One region of the Rhodoferax sp. ZS1R25 genome, then DNA from elsewhere that is predicted to be linked to it. Evidence: predicted binding sites of a transcription regulator. Region 1 holds the regulator's gene; the other holds the start of a gene.
The links. The regulator FNR, encoded in region 1, switches genes on or off when oxygen is low (the NO sensors DNR and NnrR bind a similar motif). The targets are predictions, from matches to a motif close to TTGATNNNNATCAA.
Positions count from the first base shown of each region.

Region 2: the regulator FNR is predicted to act here: its motif matches at 4,161-4,174, upstream of AC097R_RS06250 (hemerythrin domain-containing protein).

Region 1 covers NZ_JBWMAZ010000002.1:774,317-781,755, reverse strand. Annotated here, with positions in the region: gene ccoO (cytochrome-c oxidase, cbb3-type subunit II) at 1-35, shown strand, start outside; gene AC097R_RS14485 (cbb3-type cytochrome oxidase subunit 3) at 53-190, shown strand; gene ccoP (cytochrome-c oxidase, cbb3-type subunit III) at 209-1,120, shown strand; gene ccoG (cytochrome c oxidase accessory protein CcoG) at 1,142-2,611, shown strand; gene AC097R_RS14470 (FixH family protein) at 2,622-2,903, shown strand; gene AC097R_RS14465 (hypothetical protein) at 2,927-3,160, shown strand; gene fnr (fumarate/nitrate reduction transcriptional regulator Fnr) at 3,164-3,883, opposite strand; gene hemN (oxygen-independent coproporphyrinogen III oxidase) at 4,074-5,474, shown strand; gene AC097R_RS14450 (sulfite exporter TauE/SafE family protein) at 5,484-6,167, shown strand; gene AC097R_RS14445 (GGDEF domain-containing protein) at 6,204-7,274, shown strand; gene dusA (tRNA dihydrouridine(20/20a) synthase DusA) at 7,322-7,439, shown strand, end outside.
Region 2 covers NZ_JBWMAZ010000001.1:1,308,449-1,315,887, reverse strand. Annotated here, with positions in the region: gene AC097R_RS06260 (FMN-binding negative transcriptional regulator) at 1-368, opposite strand, end outside; gene AC097R_RS06255 (DUF748 domain-containing protein) at 379-4,077, opposite strand; gene AC097R_RS06250 (hemerythrin domain-containing protein) at 4,229-4,813, shown strand; gene AC097R_RS06245 (vanadium-dependent haloperoxidase) at 4,826-6,184, opposite strand; gene AC097R_RS06240 (CRTAC1 family protein) at 6,181-7,439, opposite strand, start outside.

The sequences.
Region 1 (7,439 bases):
CCTTCCTGCAGGTTCTGGGCCTGGCCCTCAAATAAGCCACCGGGAGCACACCATGGATATCAATACCCTGCGCTCGGTGACCACGGTGGTCAGTTTTGTCGTGTTCATTGGCATCGTCTGGTGGGCCTGGTCGCGCAAGCGATCCGCGGACTTTGACGAAGCTGCCAACCTGCCTTTCGAGCAGGACTGACCCGAACAAGGAATCAAGATGAGTGACTTTACCAACGACTTCTGGTCCGTCTATGTGGCGGCCATCACGGTGATTGGCATCGTGGCCTGCCTATTGCTGTTGTGGTTCAGCGGCAAAGCCCGCGCCATGACTGCACACGACAACACCACCGGCCACGTGTGGGATGGTGACCTGCGCGAGATGAACAACCCGCTGCCCCGCTGGTGGGTGTGGCTGTTCATCATCACCATTGTGTTTGCCTTGGTGTACTTGGCGCTCTACCCGGGCCTGGGTACCTATGCAGGCAAGCTGGGCTGGACCCAGGCGGGCCAGTACCAGACCGAGGTGGACAAGGGCAACGAGGCGGTGGCGCCCCTGTACGCCAAGTTTGCGGCCATGAAGCCCGAAGACATTGCCAAAGACCCCCAAGCCCATGCGATTGGCGAACGGCTGTTCATGAACAACTGCTCCCAGTGCCACGGCTCGGATGCGCACGGCTCCAAGGGATTCCCCAACCTCACCGACGCTGACTGGCTGCACGGCGGCACACCCGAAAAGATCATGGAAACCATAACCCTGGGCCGTGTGGGCCAAATGCCACCGATGGCCGCTGCGGTGGGCACACCCGATGATGTGAAGAATGTGGCCAACTATGTGTTGAGCCTGTCCGGCAGCCCGCACGACTCGGTGCGCGCCGCGCTGGGCAAGTCCAAGTTCACGGCGTGTGCGGCCTGCCACGGCATGGACGGCAAGGGCAACCAGGCCCTGGGTGCTCCCAACCTCAGCGACGACATCTGGCTGCATGGCTACGGCGAGAACGCCATCATCGCCATGGTCAACAACGGCAAGATGAACCAGATGCCGGCCCAGGCGGACAAGCTCACGCCCGCGCAAATCCAGGTGCTTGCCTCGTATGTATGGGGCTTGTCCAATGGTGCGGTGGCCAAGTAGGGCCTGTCTTCAGGAATCCGTTTGACCACTTCTGCCCAGGCCCCGCACAACAAGGTGATCCCCATCGCCGTGTCGCCTGACAAGGGGCCGATTGCGCCGCCCGAAGGGGCCGACGCGGAGATGGTGGCCCTGTACGAGGCGCACAAGAAGATCTACCCGCGCAGCGTGACCGGTTTTTTCTCGCGCTGGCGCTGGGCCTGTGTGTTCCTGACCCAACTGGTGTTTTACGGCCTACCGTGGCTGGAGTGGGGCCAGCGCCAGGCGGTGTTGTTTGACCTGGGCGCGCGGCGCTTCTTCATCTTCAACCTGGTGCTGTACCCGCAAGACTTTGTGTACCTCACAGGTCTGCTGGTCATCTCTGCGCTGGGGCTGTTTTTGTTCACCGCGGTGGCGGGCCGCCTGTGGTGCGGCTACGCCTGCCCGCAAACGGTCTATACCGAAATATTTCTGTGGCTGGAGAAACTGACCGAAGGCGACCGCTCAGCCCGCATGCGCCGTGATGCAGGCCCCTGGACGGCTGACAAGGTCGTGCGCAAGACCGCCAAACAGGGCTTGTGGATTGCCGTAGCGCTGTGGACGGGGTTTACCTTTGTGGGCTACTTCACGCCCATCCATACGCTGTCGCGTGAAGTGCTGGCCTGGGGCCTGGGGCCCTGGGAAATTTTTTGGGTGCTGTTTTATGGCTTTGCCACCTACGGCAATGCAGGCTTTTTGCGGGAGCAAGTCTGCAAATACATGTGCCCCTATGCGCGCTTTCAGAGCGCGATGTTCGACAACGACACCCTGGTGGTCACCTACGACGAGGCGTGGGGTGAGCCGCGCGGCGCGCGCTCCCGGAAAGCCGACCCAGCGGCGCTGAACCTGGGCGCCTGCGTGAACTGCAGCCTGTGCGTGCAGGTGTGCCCCACGGGCATCGATATCCGAGATGGCCTGCAATATGAGTGCATAGGCTGCGGTGCCTGCGCCGATGTGTGCGACACGGTAATGGACAAGATGGGCTATGCCCGTGGGCTGGTGAAGTACTCCACCCAAAACGCCGTGAGCCAGCAGTGGACCCCGGCCCAAACCCTGCGCCACGTGCTGCGCCCCCGGGTGCTGGTTTATGCCGGCGTTCTGGGCGCGGTGGTGTTGGCCATGCTGGTCAGCCTGTACCTGCGGCCCGCCTTCAAGGTGGATGTGGAGCGCGACCGCGGTGCACTCGCTCGCATTGTCGCGGGTGGCCGTATTGAAAACGTGTTCCGCCTGCAGGTGATGAACGCGACCGAAACCCCGCAACGCTTCCAGATTGCGGTGGAGGGTTTGCCCGGGCTGGCCGTGGCGTCCGAGCCTGCCATAGAAATAGAGGCCACGCAGTCGCGCTGGGTGGCCGTGCGCGTGCAGCTGCCCTACGAGGGCACTGCGGCGGGTTCGCACCCCATCCATTTCATGGTGACCGCAGAGCAGGGCGGCGCCCAGGTTGCCGAAAAATCCGTGTTCATTGTTCCCCGTTGAGGAGATTTTTATGTCCGATTCCACAGCCGTAGATCCACGCCCCTGGTGGCAATTTGGCCACGTATGGCTGGTGGTCTCGGGGCCGCTGACCGTGGTCATCGCCAGCTTCTTCACCTTCTACCTCGCCGCCGTAGGGTCCGACCCACTGGTGGATGAAAACTACTACCAAAACGGCGTGGAGATCAACCGCACGCTGGCGGATGCACCGCAGAGCCTGGCGCCTGCCATGCAGGCCCGCAACCATGCGGCAACCGGTGTGGTTGAGTCCGCGCCCGTGCCCAAAGCACCCTGAGCGGTTTGCGTCAAAGGAGTCTTATGCGCGGCAAATGGATGGCCATCGTGTGGCCGGCCTTCTTGATGGCCTGTGTGCTGGAGCTTGTGGTGTTTGCACTGGTGGACCCGCAGGACCTGCAGTGGTTGGGGCTGCCGCTAGAGCTGCCCCGCAAGGGGGTCTATACCCTGTCGTTCTTTGTGTTTTGGGCCGTGACCGCCGTGTCCAGCAGCCTCACGGCACTGTTGGGCTTGAGTGCCGCCGAGGTCAACGAATAAAGCTCAGCCGCAGACCTTGGGGTTCACGATGTCTTTGAGCGCATCGGTGTTGACGATGCGCACATGGCGCTGCTTCACTTCCACAATGCCGTCGTCTACAAATTTGGAGAACGTGCGGCTCACGGTCTCCAGCTTCAGGCCCAGGTAGCTGCCGATTTCTTCGCGCGTCATGCGCAACACCAGTTCTGACTGCGAAAAGCCCCGTGCGTGCAGGCGCTGCACCAGATTCAGCAAAAACGCGGCCAAACGCTCCTCGGCGCGCATGCTGCCCAGCAGCAACATGACCCCGTTCTCGCGCACGATCTCGCGGCTCATGATCTTGTGCACATGGCGCTGCAGCGCATTCACTTCGCGGGAGAGTTCTTCAATGCGGTCAAACGGCATGACGCAGACCTCGGCATCTTCCAGCGCCACGGCATCGCAGGTGTGGTGGTCGTTGACGATGCCATCCAGCCCAATGACCTCGCCGGCCATTTGGAAGCCCGTGACTTGGTCACGGCCGTCTTCCGAAGCGACGCAGGTTTTGAAGAAACCGGTGCGGATGGCATACAGGCTGGTGAAGCGTTCGCCGCTGCGAAACAGGGTGTCCCCGCGCTTGACCTTGCGGCGGCTGGCCACCACATCGTCAATCTTGTCCAGCTCGCTGGGGCTGAGGCCCAGGGGCATGCACAGTTCACGCAGGTTGCAGTTGGAGCAGGCGACCTTGATGGCTTGGGGTGTCAGGGGCATTGCGGGCGCAATGGCAATAGTGGCGTGCGCCTCGATTGCTTTAGTGGTGGTTGCGGTTGGCTCAAACATGTGGTTCCCCTGATGCAGATCAATTATGTTCCTGGTCATGCGCCGGCTCCTTGATGTAGGTCAAGGAGTTTGCGAGAGTCTTCCGTCACAGTCTGTGCGGTAGCCTGGAGCATTCATGAACGCTGTCGCCGAACCCACCTCTGTATCTGAAGGATTGTTGACCCGCTTTGACGTGTCCGGGCCGCGTTACACCTCGTACCCCACGGCAGACCGTTTTGTCGAGGCGTTTACCGCCGACGACTACGCCCAGGCGCTGTCGCAACGCCGCAGCGGCGCCGCCGCGCTGGCGCTGCCGTTGTCCTTGTATGTGCATATTCCGTTCTGCGAGTCGCTGTGCTACTACTGCGCCTGCAACAAGATCATCACCAAACACCATGACCGCGCCGCGCCCTACCTGCGCTACCTGAGCCGCGAGGTGGACCTGCATACCGCGCTGATCGGGCGGGGGCAGTCGGTTAGCCAGCTGCATTTGGGCGGTGGCAGCCCCACATTTTTGAATGACGCAGAACTGCGTGAACTGATGGGCATGTTGCGGCGCAATTTCAACCTGGTACCCGGCGGCGAATATTCCATCGAGGTGGACCCCCGCACCATCGATGTGCAGCGCCTGGACACCCTGGCCGAGCTGGGCTTCAACCGCCTGAGCTTTGGTGTGCAGGACTTTGACCCCGCCGTGCAAAAGGCGGTGCACCGCGTGCAACCGGCCGAGCAGGTGTTTGCGCTGGTGGAAGCCGCGCGAGCCCGAGGGTTTGAGTCCATCAATGTCGATCTGATCTACGGCCTGCCGCAGCAAAGCCCCGAGTCGTTTGACCGCACGCTGGCCCAGGTGAACCAGCTGCGACCTGACCGCATTGCGCTGTATGCCTATGCACACTTGCCCGAGCGCTTCAAGCCGCAGCGGCGCATTGCCACCGTGGCCTTGCCCAGTGCAGCGTCCAAGGTGTCCATGCTGTCGCGCTCGCTGGCGGCCTTCATGGGGGCGGGCTATGTGTATGTGGGCATGGACCACTTTGCGCTACCCGGCGACGCCCTGGCCGTGGCCAAGCGGCAGGGGCGGCTGCACCGCAACTTTCAGGGCTACAGCACCCAGCCCGACTGCGACCTGATCGCGCTGGGGGTGTCGGCCATTGGCCGCATTGGCGCCACCTACAGCCAAAACGCCAAGACGCTGGACGAGTACTACGACTACCTCGACCAGGGCCGATTCCCCGTGGTGCGCGGCCTGGCCGTTACACGCGATGACCTGGTACGCCGCGCCGTCATCATGGCGCTGATGTGCCAGGGCCAGCTGCAGTTCGAGTCCATCAACCTGGCCTATCTGGTGGAGTTCAAAAGCTACTTTGCGGCGGAAATGAAGGCCCTGGAGGCGCTGGTGGAACAGGGACTGGTGACGGTGGATGACGCCGGTATCCAGGTCACCCCACAAGGCTGGTTTTTTGTGCGTGCCGTGGCCATGGTGTTTGACAAGTACCTGCAGACCGACCGCACCCGCGCCCGGTTTTCCAAGATCATTTAGCATCGCCCGATGCAAGCTTCTCTGGCGCTCACCGCCCTGATGATGGGCCTGGTGGGCGGTCCCCACTGCGTGGCCATGTGTGGTGCTGCCTGCGCAGGCATCGGGCAGGCGGCGGGCCCGCGCCAAACCTCTGCGCTGCTCAGCTTTCAAGTCGGTCGTGTGCTGGGCTATGCCGCATTGGGTGCGCTGGCCGCGGCGTCCATGCAGGGGCTGGGCTGGCTGGCGGTGCAGAGTGCGGCGCTGCGCCCCGTGTGGTCCATGGTGCATGTGGCGGCGCTGGTGCTGGGCTTGTTGCTACTCTGGCAGGCGCGCCAGCCGCTGTGGCTGCAGGCCGGTGCCAGCGCAGTGTGGCGGCATACCCGCAGCCTGGGCCTGCGCTGGGGCCGCGGTGCCCCCCTGTTTCTGGGCGTGGCGTGGGCCTTGTTGCCCTGTGGCCTGCTGTATTCCGCCTTGTTGGTCGCCGCATTGGCGGGCGATGTGCTGGCCGGCGCCGGTGTGATGGCGTTGTTTGCGCTGGGTACCTCGGTGACCATGCTGCTGGGGCCTTGGCTGTGGTTGCGTTTGCGGGGCGGACAGCTGGGGGACGGGCAGTGGGGCGTGCGCCTGGCCGGGGCTGCTTTGGCGGCCAGTTCGGCATGGGCTTTGTGGATGGGACTGGTGCACAATCAGGCTCCATGGTGCGTGACGATTTAGTTGTGCGCCTCTCACTACCGAAGGACGGTGCCTGATATGGACAGTGCTGCCCACGTGACAGAGACCTTGCGGCTGTTGGAGCTGCATGGCTTGGGGATCCTGGATACGCCTGCCGAACAGGCCTATGACGATGTCGTCAGCCTGGCCGCTTTCATCTGCGACACCCCGATTGCGCTGATCTCCCTGATTGACGAAGACCGCCAGTGGTTCAAGGCCCGTGTCGGTATCAACGACATGGAAACACCGCGCGGTGTTGCCTTTTGTGCCCACGCCATCACCGACCCTGGCCAACTGATGGAAGTGCCAGACGCGCTGAAGGACCCGCGCTTTGTGGACAACCCCTTGGTGACCGGTGGCCCGGAAATTCGCTTTTATGCGGGTGCGCCGCTGGTCACGGCCTCGGGTTCTGCTCTGGGTACGGTGTGCGTGATCGACCGCGTGCCGCGCAAGCTGACCGAGGCGCAGGCTAACGCGCTCAAGGCGCTGTCGCGCCAGGTGGTGCAGCTGCTGGCCCTGCGCCGCGCCAATGCCGAGCTGGAGATGCTGACCCGCGCTCAGCTGGCACGCCAGCACGAGCTGGAAGAGCATGAGAAGCAGCTGGAGGAAGAAAACCACGAGCTGACCAAGCAAACCCTGACCGACGCACTGACCAACCTGAAGAACCGCCGTGCGTTCGACCGCATTTTGGCCAACGAGTACGCACGCGCTCTGCGTGCCCGTTCGGGCCTGGGACTGCTGATGGTGGATGTGGACCACTTCAAGGCTTACAACGACCAATACGGCCACCAGGCCGGTGACGTAGCCCTGCAGGCGGTGGCCACGGCGATCAAGTCGCAGGCCCGCGCCTATGACCATGTGGCCCGTTACGGTGGTGAAGAGTTTGGCGTGGTGCTGCCCGACACCCAGATTGCCGACATGCGTGCCGTGGCCGAGCGCATTCGCCTGGCGGTGCAGGCACTGACCGGTTTGCACCGCCCGCTCACCGTCAGCGTGGGTGGCGCGATGGCCGACCCCAACACCTCGCCCGTGGTGCTGGTGGAGCGGGCCGACCAGCTGCTCTACCAAGCCAAGCAAAACGGCCGCAACCGGGTGCAGACCTCGCTTTAAAGGCTTGCGCGCCGCAGGGGAGGGGCCGGGCTGGGATAATCCAGCCCATGTCTGTTTCTCCTGCTGCCCCCAATCCCTGGCGCCTGTCTGTGGCGCCCATGATGGATTGGACCGACCGCCATTGCCGCTACTTCCACCGCCTGCTAAGCCGCCACGCGCTGCTTT
Region 2 (7,439 bases), on a different contig from region 1:
ATCCAGGCCGCGTCGTCGTGCACCTGCAGGCTGCCCTTCGCATGCACCACCGCATAGTTCCACGTAGGCACCACCTTGCCGTGCTCGGCCTTGCTGGCGTACCAGCCGGGGCTGATGTAGTGCTGCGGGCCCTGGAAGATGGCCAGCACGGGGGTGGCCAGGTCGGTGTCTTGCCACAGGCGGTTGGCGCGTGCCACATGGCCCACCAGGGTGGGTCGCTCCACGCCCTTTGTCCGCAGGTACAGCGGAATGTGGTTAGCCTCCAGCCCCCGTGCGGTCAGGGTCACCAGCGTGGCCAGCGGGTGGCTGCGCAGCAGCGCGTGCAGCACCTCGGGGCGGGTCTCTTCAAATTGGCTGTTGTTGTACATGGGCCCTCGCCTATTGCATGGTCAGGTTCAGCTCGGCCTGTGGCTTGGCATCGGCCACCGAGCCACTGGTCTTGATGGCCCCCAGAAACAGGCGCTCGGCAGGCACCTTCTGCGTGGCCAGGTAGTCCTTCACGGCCACGCCGCGCTGCAGCGCCAGCTCGCGGATGGTGTCGCCAGTGACCGTGATGTTGGCCAGCAGCAGGGCCTCCATGTCGGGCACCTCGATGTCCTTGGTCAGGCCCATCAGGTTGCGCGGCTTGGTGATGTCGGCACGGCGGTACACGGCCCGCAGCAGCACGGGCATTTCTTCTGGCGTGTAGCTGGCCACCGTGGCGGCGTCTTCGCCCTGGCCGCTGGCGCGGCGCCGTTTTTCGGCCAGCAGCAGGCCTTTGAGTTTCTCGCGCTTGACGGCTTCGCGTTCGGCCTCCAGCTGGGCCTGACCCACCACGGTGAGCGTGAGCGCGGGGCGCTCCACCAGGGCCTTGGCCACCTTGTCCAGGCCCGAGCGCGCGGCATCGTTGAGTGCACCACTGCCCGGGGCAAACGCCACGGTGCTGAGCTCGGCACTGCCGCCACCGCCGAACGCATTGGCCAACAGACTGAAGGGAGAAGTGATGGCCTTGACCACCAGGTTGGTGATGACCTTCCAGATCACTGGGCCGATGCGGAACTGCGGGTCGTTCAGCGAGCCGCTGATGGGCAGGTCCAGGTCGATCACCCCATTGCGGTCAGCCAGCAGGGCTACGGCCAGTTTCACGGGCAGGCTGTTGGGCGCGCCCTCCACCTTGTCGCCAAAGCTCAGCTGGTTCAGCACCAGCTTGTTGCTGGCGGTGAGCTGGCCATCGGGCTGCACGGCGTAGCGCACGTCCACACTCAGCTTGCCGCGCTCGATGCCATAGCCCGCGTACTTCACCGCGTAGGGCGAGAGCGGTGGCAGCTCCAGGTCGCGCACCTTGCCTGCAATGTCCAGCGCCAGCGGCTTGGCCAGGGGGTTGAGCTTGCCGGTGATCTCCAGCGACGCTGTGCCCTCGGCGCGGCCGCGCAGCTCCAGGTCGGCCAGCTGCACCACGCCATTGCTGGGCTGGCTGGAGAACTGGCTGAGCTTGCCGGTCAGGTCGCTCAGGTCGGCCGTGTAGTTGGGCTGGATAAAGCGGTCCGAGAACAACACCTTGCCGTTGACCAGGCTGATGGGGCCCACGGTGATGATGGCGTCGGGTGCTGCAGGGGTAGCCGCCGTTGCGGCCGAGGCGGCGGGCGCGGGTGCGGTAGGGCCGGTGGTGGCGGCTGCATCGGCCTGCGCCGGCGTCTTCATCAGATCCTGCAGGTTCAAGCGACCTGTGGGGCTGACGATGAGCCGCGCATAAAAGTCAGACAAGGCCGCCTCACGCACGCTGACGCGCGTGGCCGTTCCGGGCACCATGGCCAGATCAATACCGGGCACGTTGAGCGCCTTCCAGCTCAGCAGCTCTTCGGCAATGCCCCCGCTGGGGCTCTGCACGGTGTTGGCGCGAAAGTCTTCCAGCTGCGCATCCCCCTTGAGCGCCACCTCAGGCCCTTTGGGCGTGCTGGCAAAGCGCAGTTGGCCCTTGAAGCTGGCATCAGCGCGCAGCACGTCCAGGTTGATCTGGTCAGCAAAGTACGGGATCAGCGCGTGCAGTGGCAGCTCCAGCAGCTCCACGCTGCCCTGGGCCTGCACCGGGTCCCAGGCGGCGGTGCCCTGGTAGCGCAGGCTGCCAGCCTCGGCCTGGCCAGACTTCACGCGCGCAGTCAGCGTCACCGGCACGGGCTTTTTGCCATCCAGCTGCGCGTCCTTCACCAGCAGATTCAGGGCCGACAGCTCCAGCCGCACAGGGCGGGCGTGGGTGCGGTCTGACACCACGGCGCTAGCGTCCTGCACATTCAGTTCGCCCAGTGCCACCTTCCAGGGGGCCGTTGCTGCGGCGGCTGGTTTGTCGGTTGTGGGCTTCAGCCAGCTCTGGAACATCCACTGCCCATCGGCATCGCGCCGCACACCCGTGCTGGCACGTTGCAGCAGCACCTTGCCCACGCGGGCGGTGCGCGCCGTGGGGTCGGCCTGCACATCGGTGATCTCCAGCAGCTTGAACTGCGGCAGATCCGACGACGAGGGACCGTTGGTCGCGCGGGCCGTGCCATCGCCTGCCGCGGGCTTGCTGACCACCAGACCGGCGTCGCGTACGGCCAAGCGCTGCACGGTGGCCTTGACCTGGTCGCCTTGCCAGTTGGCGCCCACTTGGGCATCCAGCAGGCCACGCACCGCGGGTTCGAGAAACTGCGCCGTGTAAGGCGCGGCCAGTGCCAGCGACAGGTCATTCACCGTGGCCTGGGCGCTGCCTTGCTGCAGCGTGCCATCCAGCTTGAAACCCAGGCGGGCTGGTGTGCCCTTGCCGGGCACCGTGGCCGAGCCCTCGGCGGTGACCGGCTTGTCCATGGGCCACTGCAGGCCCTGGGCGGTAAACGCCACGTCCGCCAGTGTCAGCTTGGCTGCTGGCTGGGTCTGCTGGTCCAGCCAGTCCACTGCGCCACCCGTCAGGGCCAGGCGCTCCAACTGCAGGGTCCAAGGCGCCGGGGCAACTGCCGCAGGCGATTGCGCATCTTTTTGGCCTGTAGCCCCCGTGGAATCTGCGCGAGTGGCTCCTTTTTTAGGAGCATTCTCCGGTGACTTGCCACTGGCCAGGTCCAGATTCAGGTGGCCGTTGCGGGCGCGGGACACTTGCAAATGCGGGTTGGTAAGGGTAATGGCCGAGAGCTTGACGACTTGTTCCAGCGGCCGGACATCGGCCAGATCGGCGCGCACCGTGTCTACCGCCAACAGCGGCGCACCGGCCGCATCATTCACGGCCAACTGGCTGACCGTCACCACGCCCGACAGGCTGACCGTGGTTTGCGGGGTTTGTACAAAGCCAAGCTTGAGTTCGGCGTCCACCACCGCGTTTTGCGGCTTCACCGGCAGGCTGGCAGGCAGGTAGGCCAGGTAAGGCTTCAGGTCGAACTGGCTGATCTTCAGTTGCGCCTCGCCCTTGCGGGTCTGCGCAAATGGTGTGCCCTGGGCCGCCGTGTCAAACGCGCTGCCATTGAGCACAAAGACCAGGCGCGGCGAGACCAACACATCGCGCTGCGAATCGAAGTTACTCAGAAACGGCACGCTGAGTTGCAGGTCGCGCAGCGTGTGCTGGCGTGCAGGGCCCTTCTGGCTCTGGTCCGCGTAGTCCACACTGCCCCCGCTCAGCGTGACGTTGTAAACCGCAAAGCGCGGCAAGGGGCCAGGCGGCGTGTCCGACGGCGCGCTCAGGCGCTGCACGATGTCGTCGATGTCGTAGCGGCCATTGCCCAGATGGGTCAATTGCAACTTGGGGCCCTCCACCGCCACCGCGTCCACCACAGGCGCCAGGCGCAGCAGCGACTGCAGCTCGCCATCCACATAGATGCGTGCCACGCTGAACTGCGGGCCGCTGCCGTCCGCCTTGGCCACGGCCAGGTCGCGCAGCGTGAGCTCCAGCGACCAGGGCGCAAAGTCCACCCCGCCTACCGTGACAGTGCGGCCCAGCAGCGCCGACAGGCGGGTTTGCGCCTGGCTTTTGAGCAAGGGCGGCACGGCCAACCAGGCCAGGGCCCAGAGCAGCACCAGCCCCGCGGCCGTCCAGGCCAGTCGGCGCAACCAGGTCAGGGTACGGGGGGAGAAAGAGGTCATGGCACAACGATTCCTAAAGGCTTGGACATGGCACCACCGTGCCCAGCCATGATGGTAACGGGCGACGGCGACCACGACCGCCATTGACCTGCATCAAGTGCGCAGGCCGCCTGCCGTGGGAAGCTGGTGCGCCCCACCCCGGAGACCCGCCATGCACCAAAACAGCCTGCAAACCATCAAAGACGAACACGCAGCCCTGCGTGCCATGCTGCAGTCGCTGCTGCTGATGCTCGACCGCGGGCCGGGGGACGCGCCCGAGTGCTTCTTCGATGTGCTGCGCGCCATGCTGTTCTATATCGACGAGTTTCCCGAAAAGCTGCACCACCCCAAGGAGTCCAACCTGCTGTTCCCCCGCGTCGCGCGGCTGGCTCCGCAGACCATGGACGTGGTCGTGCAGCTGGAGCAGGACCACGCCCAGAGCGAAACGGCGGTGCGCGAGCTGCAGCACCTGCTGCTGGCCTGGGAGCTGGTGGGTGACAGCCGCCACGTGGCCTTTGACAACGCCGTGCGCCGCTACGTGGCCAGCTACCTGGCCCATATGGCGCTGGAAGAAACCGCCATATTGCCGGTGGCGCAGGCCATGCTGACCAAGGCCGACTGGGCCGCACTGGACGCGGCCTTTGCCACCAACTGCGACCCGCTCACCGGCAAGCAGCCGCGCGACCCGGTCTACGACCGCCTGTTCACCCGCATCGTCATGCGGGCACCCGCGCCCATTGGCGTGGGCGGTGGCTAAGCGATATCCAGACTAGCGCGTCAGCTTGAGCCCCAGTACCTGCTGGGCCACACAGCGCCCCTGCACCTTGCCGCTCTCGATGCCGCTGCGAAAGTGGATGCCTGCGTACATGCGTGAGATGGCCGCTTCATCGGCCGCCACGCGGAAGCTGGCGAAAGTGCGCGGGCCCCAGCCCCGGTCGTTGTGGGTGTTGTCGGTGAAGGGCTTGTTGGCGCCAAACGCTGCCTCCAAAATGTCCGCCGCCGCGCTGGACTGCACCGAGTGGCCCGACGGGAATTCCGGGAAGGCTGGCGTGTGCATCAGCGTGGGCACCCAGTTGCTGTCAATCACCAGTTGCACATAGGTGACCGGGCGCAGCAGGCTCACGGTGTATTTGGTTTTCCACCCCGCGATAAAGGCATCGGCCATGGCCATGTTCAGGCGCACCATGGTTTGCGCGGCCTGGGCCAGGCTGGCCTTTTGCTGCTTGAGCAGGTCGTTGGCAATGTAGACCCAGTGGCCCGCGGGTGTGGGGGTCTTGAGAGGATCATCCGCCCAGTACAACGCCACCTGACGCTGTTCTTGCGTGGCCTTGTTGCTCACCTGGTAGACCTCGTTGGCCTCTTTGTAGAAGGCCGATCCGGGGCTCTCGGAATACGGTGGCGGCAAGGGTGCTGCGCAGGCACGGCTGGTCTTGAGCACAAAGGGACGCACGTCACCCCACCAGGGCAGCAGCGCGGGCGCAAATGCCGGCGGTGTGGCCGACCACTGGCCCTCGCCACTGGGCGGCACGTAGTTTTGCTGGCTGCGGCGCAGCGGGCCCCAGGCCTCGTGGCCCCCGTCGGTGCGGGCCCAGGTCATGATGGCCATGGCCATGAGCTTGCCAAAGGTTTCCGAGCGGTTGGTGATGTCGGGCGTCACCGTGTTGGGGTCAAAGTCCTGGCTGTACTTGAGAGGCAGGCTGCGCTCCAGCAGGTCAATGCGCGCCTTGTTCTCGACACTGGCCGTGGGGAACATCATGCGCGTCATCGTGGCCATCGAGGCATTGGCCACGGTGGGCCAGTGCAGCACTTCATCGGGCTGGGCCCAGGGCAGCGACTGCAGTTCGTTGAGCTGGCCCGCCAGGCTCTGCTGCTGCGGCATGCCGGGTACCACCGATTCATACAGGGTCAGCCCCATATAGGCAAACGCCCGGGACGCGACGGGCGGGCTGAAGCCAGGCGTCTGCTGGGTCAGCAGCAGCGCCAGGCTGAACCACTCGGTGGCCACACTGGCGCTGTAGGCACTGGCCGGGCGGGCTTCGGGTGCGGCCTGCTGCGCATGCACGGGCAGGAGCGCGCTGGTCCAGGCGCAGAGCCCAGCCAGGCACAAAGAGAGCAATCGGGTTTTCATGGGGCTTTCCAATTCACGAGACCTTGGGGGCTGAGGGTGTAGAGGGCGTTGGCCTTGGCAGGCGTCCAGTCGCTCCAGCCGCCGTGCGGCCACTGCACGCGCAGCTGCACGTCGCTGGCGGCGCCCAGGCCAAAGTGCATCCAGCCCAGGTGGCCGCTGGCGTGGCCACCGCCCACCGTGAGCTCCTGGCGGATCACGCGGGCGGCATCGCCCTCGCCCAGCTTCACTTCCACCCAGGCGCCCACGGCGTCGCGGTTGCCGTCGGGTTGCTGCAGGCGCAGCTGCAGCCAGTGGCCGGCCTCCGCAGAGGCTCCGCTGTTTGTTTGGCGCCAGACTTGCGCCTTGTCCCAGCGGTTCACCACCAACACGTCCAGCAGGCCATCGCCATTCAGGTCCACGACCATGCCGCCGCGTCCACGCTTGAAGCTGGCCAGGCCCGCTTGGCTGCCGGCTTCCATAAAGTTGCCGTCCGCCTTTTGCAGCAGCAGGTTGTTGGGGTCCAGCGTCGCGAAATCAGGCATGGTGGACACATTGCCCTTGACCACAAACAAGTCGGTCAGGCCATCGTTGTTCATGTCCGCAAACTGCGCATGCCAGGCGGTGCTGGGGTGCACATCGCCGCCCACATAGGGCCGGTGGGCTGTCACGCCGCGCTTGAATGCGATGTCGGTGAAGCGGGGTTGGGCCGCACCGGCTTCCAGCGTTTGCAGCTTGTTGTCGGACATGCTGGTCAAGAACACCTCCGGATAGCCATCCCCATTGAGGTCGTGGCTGGCAATGCCCATGCCCCAGATTTGCAGCGGCTTCCACCCCTGGGCCGCGGTGTAGAGCGCGGGCGCGGCACCCGCAGGCACTTGCCAGAGCTGCTCTTCGCCGCCCTTGTAGTACTCGCGGTCGTTGCTCACGCGCAGCGCCGCCGTGCCGGAACGATTCCAGTCCGAAAACAGCATGGACAGTGCGCAATGGCCGGGTACCAGAGGCAGCGCGGGCTGGTAGCCGCCGCCCTCTTTGGGGCGCAGCAGCAGGCCGGGCGTGCAACTGCCCCAGGGAAACTCGGGCTTGCTGCGGTCCGTGTAAGTGCCGATGGCCAGCGAGGGCCAGCTTTGGCCTTTCTCCCAGGTGGCAGAAAACGCGGTGTGCCAGCCGTTGCCCGTGTGAATATTCCAGGCATCGTTGGCTTTCTCGAACTTGCACTGGCCCAGACCCTTGAACACCTGCACCTCGCCCACACGCAGCACCACCAGGTCGGTCCGAC